2 regions of the Pseudoalteromonas sp. GB56 genome follow, and region 1 is predicted to be linked to the other one. Evidence: predicted binding sites of a transcription regulator. Region 1 holds the regulator's gene; the other holds the start of a gene.
The links. The regulator FliA, encoded in region 1, starts transcription of late flagellar genes. The targets are predictions, from matches to a motif close to CTAAAGNTNNNNNNNNNNNNGCCGATA.

Region 1 (3,416 bases):
CAAAGCTCATGCAACCGCTCTCCTCTTAGAACCCTAGACTCGACAACAAGTCATCTACTTCATCTTGGCCTGATACTACGTCGTCTCTCGACTCTGAATCTATGATAGGGCCTTCTGCACCTTCACCACCGACCGAAGAGGTTGCTTTTTCACGCTCGAGAGCATTTGCATCCACTTCTTCACCGGCAAAGACCGTCAGTAAATTAATCAAACTGTCTTCAACTTCACGTACTAACTCAATAACGCGACGAATGACCTGACCCGTGAGGTCTTGATAGTCTTGTGCCATCAACACATTGTTGAGTAAATCATGCAGCTCCAACGTGCTTTCTTGAGAGCGTCCCATAAACCCATCGAGTTGGTGGCATAATTGCTTGAATTCACCGATTTCTAAATCTCGGCGCATCAATTTATCCCAAGAGGGTTTGATTTGGTGTAAATCCGTCGACAATCGCTCAGCAATTGGAAGGCTAGCTTCGACCGCATCCATGGTTTTATTTGCGGCCTGTTCAGTCATTTCCATGACATAGTTTAGCCGTTGCTTGGCGTCAGGTATGGCTTCATGAGTCAGATTTGTCAGGCGGGTATCTAATTGAAAATTCTTTAGTGACTCATGAAGCTGCCGAGTGAGTTTACCCACTTCGGCAAATAGTTCAGATTGCTCTTTGGAAGCAGCATCGAGGATCAGCTGGTCAGCTTTTTCCTGCTCACCTTGTTCAAGAAAGGAAACAAGCTGCTTAGCCTGTTCTAGGGTAATATGAGGTGCAGCGGGAGCTGACATATGCCTCTCCTTAATCTGTTAACCTAAACGCTCGAACACTTTATCCAATTTTGTTTTCAGCGTCGCTGCAGTAAATGGTTTAACAATATAGCCATTCACGCCTGCTTGTGCTGCTGCAATAATTTGCTCTTTCTTGGCTTCCGCAGTCACCATCAATACTGGAATGTGTTTTAGGTTATCGTCTGCGCGAATAGCACGAAGAAGGTCGATGCCCTGCATACCTGGCATATTCCAATCTGTTACCACAAAATCAAACTCTTGATTCTGTAACATTGGTAATGCTGTGCTACCGTCATCCGCTTCTTGCACGTTGGTAAAGCCTAAATCACGCAAAAGGTTTTTAATGATTCTTCTCATCGTTGAAAAGTCATCAACCACAAGAATTTTCATGTTCTTATCCAAAGTATCCTCCAGTGAGGTATGAACCTGTTTCTACTTACTACTAATTGACCCAGTCACTGACTTTCGCTTTAAGCTTAATCATTGCCTGACCATGGATTTGGCTCACACGAGACTCGCTAACGTCTAGTATTTGCCCTATTTCTTTTAAATTCATTTCATCGTTGTAGTACAACGATAGCACCAACGCATCGCGTTCAGGTAGCGACTTAATCGCCTCCACTAATGCGCTGTTAAAGCGTTCGCTTTGGACACTCGCATAGGGTTTGCCCGTGTCTGATTGATCACTGTGAGTGACGATGACATCTTCATCCACACCCAAGTCCTCAATGCCTAGCACCTTAGAACAATTTACATCATTTAAAATATGATGGTATTCATCAAGGGAAATATCAAGTTTTTCAGCTACTTCAACATCCTTCGGCTCGCGACCTAACAAGCCTTCTAGCTCATTTATCGCTTGCGCAACCGAGCGACTGTTTCTGTGCACAGAACGAGGCGCCCAATCACCACGGCGTATCTCATCAAGCATCGCGCCACGAATGCGAATACCGGCGAAAGTTTCAAAGCTCGCGCCTTTCGATGCATCGAAGGTTTTAGAGGCTTCAATAAGACCTATCATGCCGGACTGAATTAAATCATCGAGTTGAACGCTAGCGGGTAAACGTGCCAATAGGTGGCACGCGACACGTTTTACCAGTGCTGCATGTCGCTCTACGAGAGAGTTTAGTTGCTGTTGATGCTGATACCCGGCGACTCTATTCATAGTTGCTCTAACCGCTAGTTATTGACTAACTTCTCAATAAAAAACTCTAGGTGGCCTGAAGGCTGATTCGGAACAGGCCATTTCACTGCCTTGCTGGCCAAACTTTTAAGTGACACAGACGCAGGTGAATTAGGAAACAGAATCAACGACGGCTTTTTGACGACGTGTCGATTTACGCATGTTTTCATCGTAAGGGATGGTTGCCACCAATTCCAAAGCCACATCTAAGAATCGATCTGTCACTTTAGAAAGCTTAGCAAAGAGGTCTTGGCCTTCACGTAAACTACGCACCATGTTGGCAACAATTTTGAATTTATATACGCCGTGCTCACGACTTAATATTTTAATGAGTGCGTAGGCATCAGTAATGGATGTGGGCTCATCACAGACGACAACAACGACATCTTGTGACGCGCGCGAAAAGCTCAACACCATATCAGAGATACCCGCAGCGGTATCAACAATGAGAACGTCAAATTCATTATCGAGTTCACTAAACGCACGAATAAGCCCGGCGTGCTCCGCTGGACTTAATTCAACCATAGACTGAGAACCCGAGGTTGCTGGGGCAATACGAATGCCCGCCGGACCCGTGACAAGAATATCGCGTAAATCACACTCGCCACTGAGTACATGAGAAAGGTTTTTTTCAACACGCAGACCAAGCATAACGTCACAGTTGGCTAACCCTAAATCGGCATCGAGGACGAGGACACGTTTGCCCTGCTGTCCCAAAGCGATAGCCAGGTTAAGCGATACATTAGTTTTACCTACGCCACCTTTGCCGCCTGTAACGGCGATGACTTTAACGCCTTGATTATTATTCTGATTCATTCTACGAAGGCCGCTTGCTTGATCGTGCACTGTGTTAATCATACATTCCTACTGCTTGAGACGCCACTGCCTGACGCCCCCCTGGAGCTGCTGTTTGTTTTGCTTTTTGACGTTTAATAAACAATTGTTCAGCCTTTCTAACCATTTTTTCTGAGTTTGCTACTCGAATATCTTCTGGAACACGCTGACCGTTAGTAAGATACCCTATTGGGAGGCGATTTTGAATCGCTACACTCATAATCTCGCCTAAACTTAGACTTTCATCAAGTTTGGTGAAAATACAGCCACTTAAGTCAATTTTTTGGAAGTGTTTGATTGACTCTTGCAACACTTCTCGCTGTGCCGTTGCACTTAAAACTAAATAGCTTCGGATATCCACTGACGCATTACGCATAAGCGTATTTAATTGTTCACTTAAACGTAAATCGCGCTGGCTCATACCCGCTGTGTCAATTAATACTAGACGCTTATTGCGAAGTTGATAAAGCACATCGGCCAGTTCATTGGCATCTTTTACTTGTTTCACAGAACAACCAATGATGCGCCCATAGGTCGCAAGCTGTTCGAACGCACCAATACGGTAGGTATCAGTGGTAATCAATGCAACATTGTCAGCGCCATATTTCTGCGCACCCA
Region 2 (3,416 bases), 1.4 Mb from region 1:
AAGTTGTTGCAAAATAGCGCTATCGTACGGCAGCACATCGAGTGCACTGATGGCATCATCATACAGTTGTTGTAGCTTTTGTTTCGCACCATCTAACCCCAACAGAGCTGGGTAGGTCGCTTTATTCGCTGCCAAATCAGAACCTTGAGGCTTGCCTAGCGTCTGCGTGTCGCCTTCAATATCCAAAATATCGTCTTTCACTTGAAAGGCTAAGCCAATCGCTCGGCCATAGCTATCGAGCGCTTGTTTCGTCGATTGTTCTACGTTTTGCGCACACAAATAGCCCAGTTCAATTGCGCAGCTTAGCAGCGCCCCCGTTTTCGCCTTATGAATTTGTTCGAGTTCAGCAAGTGAAATAGTTTTGTCTGTTGCCTCGATATCGAGCGCTTGGCCACCCACCATGCCGAGTAAACCAGACGCCTTACTCAATGCATTGACCAAATCTAGCTGCGCACGTGCATCAATCGTAAATTCAGCACTGCTGAGCAGCTCAAACGCGATCGTTTGCAGTGTGTCGCCAGCGAGTATTGCATGGGCTTCATCATAGGCGATATGACAAGTGGGGCGACCACGGCGAAGTTCGTCATCATCCATAGCTGGTAAATCATCATGTACCAGTGAATAGCTGTGAATACATTCAATTGCGGCGGCGGCTTTATCGAGATCCGTTTTATTGGCGCCCAACATGTTGCCAACACAATAGACGAGCAGTGGACGCAGCCTTTTGCCACCGTTTTGTACACTGTATTGGGTTGCGGCGAGAATACGCGACTGCGCCGCGCTTTGAGTTGCAAAGTAATCTTCTAGCGTCGTTACAACATCTTCTTGTGCTTGTACTAATGCGTCTTTTAATTCCACTGGCAGAACTACTCTTGGTCATCCATTGGCGTTAGCTCAGCATTGAGATCATTACTCATTAGCATGCTGACTTTTTGTTGTGCAGAATCAAGTTTCTGCGCAGAGACATTGGCTAAACTAATACCGCGCTCAAACTGCTTCAATGAATGCTCTAAAGGCATATCACCTTGTTCCATTTCGGTGACGATTTGGCTCAGTTCGTTGATTGCGTCCTCAAAACTGAGGTTTTCTGGTTTTTTTTGGGCCATTGCCTTTACGCTCGTTACTGATTTATAAGAGCGCCAATTTTAGGGGTATTGTGCATTTTGGTCAAAGAGCACGAGATAATTTCGTAACAAAGTAACTGAAGGCTGCTAATTTTATTAATATTAGATTAAGCTTTAAAAAATGATTCAAGTAATTCAGCAAGTTGCCGATAGCTTAAGAGTATTTATAATAACGACAGAACTTTAGGCACCAAAGCGTACGCTTGTCTTTAGGTGCACTAAAGTAGTGACAGTGGGTGGAGGACGTGTGGATTTAGCAACCATAATAGGTATTCTCGGAGCAATTGGCTTCGTTGTGATGGCTATGGTACTCGGTGGAGACATAAGTATCTTCTATGATACGCAGTCCATTCTTATCGTTTTCGCCGGTTCACTGTTTGTTGTGTTGGCCAACTTTACTATGGGTCAATTCTTTGCCATAGGTAAAATTGCTGTTAAAGCCTTCATGTTCAAGATTGAAACACCTGATGAGCTAATTGAAAAAGCAGTCGAACTGGCTGACTCAGCGCGTAAAGGTGGCTTCCTTGCATTGGAAGAAGCTGAAATCTCAAACAAATTCATGCGTAAAGGCATCGACATGTTGGTTGATGGCCACGATGCAGACGTGGTGCGCGCGACGTTGCAAAAAGACATATCCCTCACAACCACCCGCCATGAGCAAGGCGCAGGCTTATTTAAAGCCCTGGGTGATGTTGCTCCGGCGATGGGGATGATAGGTACGCTAATCGGTCTGGTAGCCATGCTTTCTAACATGGATGACCCCAAAGCGATTGGTCCTGCAATGGCTGTTGCACTACTGACTACATTATATGGTGCGTTCTTGGCGAACGTAATTGCTATTCCAATTCAATCAAAACTCGAGCTGCGTAAAGGCGAAGAAGAATTGAATCAGCGCCTGATCCTCGACGCGATTCTAGGTATTCAAGACGGTCAAAACCCAAAAGTAATTGAAGGTATCCTGAAAAATTATCTGGCTGAGTCTAAACGTCAGGTAGATACCGAGGAGTAGGTATGTCGGATGAGGAAAAGTGTAAATGTCCTCCCCCGGGCTACCAGCTTGGATGGGAACGTTTGCCGACTTAATGTCGCTCTTGATGTGTTTCTTCGTACTGCTGCTCGCTTTCTCAGAAATGGATGTGCTTAAATTTAAGCAGATAGCGGGCTCAATGAAGTTCGCATTTGGTGTACAAAACAAACTCGAAGTTAAAGACATTCCAAAAGGTACCAGCGTTATTGCGATGGAATTCAAACCAGGTCGTCCAGATCCGACGCCGATTGAAACAATCCAGCAACAGACGGTAGAAATGACTCAGCAAATGCTCGAGTTTCAAGCAGGGGAAGAAGACTCCGCAGGTGGTCGCCAAGAGCAACGCGGTGAACAACGTGGCGGTGAATCTGCTAGTACCGCTGATGAACAATCCCAACAACAAGCAATAGCCGCGGCAGACCAAGAGCGTGTAAACGAACTCGTTAAGAAAATTGCGCAACAGCTTGAGCAGCAAATTATTGATGGTGCCATTGAGCTGGAATCATTAGGTCAACAGATCATTATCCGTATTCGTGAGAATGGCTCTTTCCCTTCAGGCAGCGCGTTCTTACAGCCAAAGTTCAAACCTATTGTGCAAGATATTGCGACACTGCTTAAAGATGTACCTGGTGAAATCACGGTGTCTGGACATACAGATGATTTCCAAGTGTCCAATGAACTCTACACCAACAACTGGGATCTGAGCGCTAAACGAGCAGTGGCAGTGGCCAGTGAGATGCAAAAAGTTGATGGCTTTGATAAAACGCGTATGGTCGTGGTCGGTCATGCTGATACACGACCGCTTGTGCCCAATGAAACCGATGAAGACCGTAAGCGCAATCGCCGTGTAGAGATCTCTATCATGCAAGGTAAAGCCAAAGAGTCTGACCCGATTGAAGTAGTGCAGTAATTCCCTCGCTCAATTCGATGTGCGCGCATTAGCGCACATCAGCTTTAATCTCCTTTCATCACAGCGTAAATTACACTACACTGTTGTTACTGTATGGATGAACAGTTGTTTTGCTATGAAGCTATATATTGCGGAAAAACCTTCTTTAGGGCGTGCCATTGCCGCAGCCCTGCCAAAACCCCACAATAAAAAAGAGGGTTACATTGAACTTGGTAATGGCGATTGCGTGACTTGGTGCATCGGCCATTTACTCGAACAAGCCGAACCTGATGATTATGATGCAGCTTATAAAAAGTGGCAGCTACAGCATTTGCCAATTGTTCCCACGCAGTGGCAACTAAAAGCAAAAAGCAAA

Region 2: pomA (flagellar motor protein PomA) is a predicted target of FliA. The motif match lies at 1,250-1,276, and genes of this name have one in related genera.

The regions. Positions count from the first base shown of each region.
Region 1 covers NZ_JBPCHK010000001.1:1,335,133-1,338,548, reverse strand. The annotation lists gene ACH19P_RS06300 (chemotaxis protein CheA) at 1-10, opposite strand, end outside; gene ACH19P_RS06295 (protein phosphatase CheZ) at 26-781, opposite strand; gene cheY (chemotaxis response regulator CheY) at 800-1,183, opposite strand; gene ACH19P_RS06285 (RNA polymerase sigma factor FliA) at 1,224-1,946, opposite strand; partial or broken gene ACH19P_RS06280 (MinD/ParA family protein) at 1,961-2,822, opposite strand; partial or broken gene flhF (flagellar biosynthesis protein FlhF) at 2,815-3,416, opposite strand, start outside.
Region 2 covers NZ_JBPCHK010000001.1:2,762,508-2,765,923, reverse strand. The annotation lists gene ispA ((2E,6E)-farnesyl diphosphate synthase) at 1-858, opposite strand, end outside; gene ACH19P_RS12885 (exodeoxyribonuclease VII small subunit) at 867-1,106, opposite strand; gene pomA (flagellar motor protein PomA) at 1,372-2,133, shown strand; partial or broken gene ACH19P_RS12875 (flagellar motor protein MotB) at 2,136-3,061, shown strand; partial or broken gene ACH19P_RS12870 (DNA topoisomerase III) at 3,177-3,416, shown strand, end outside.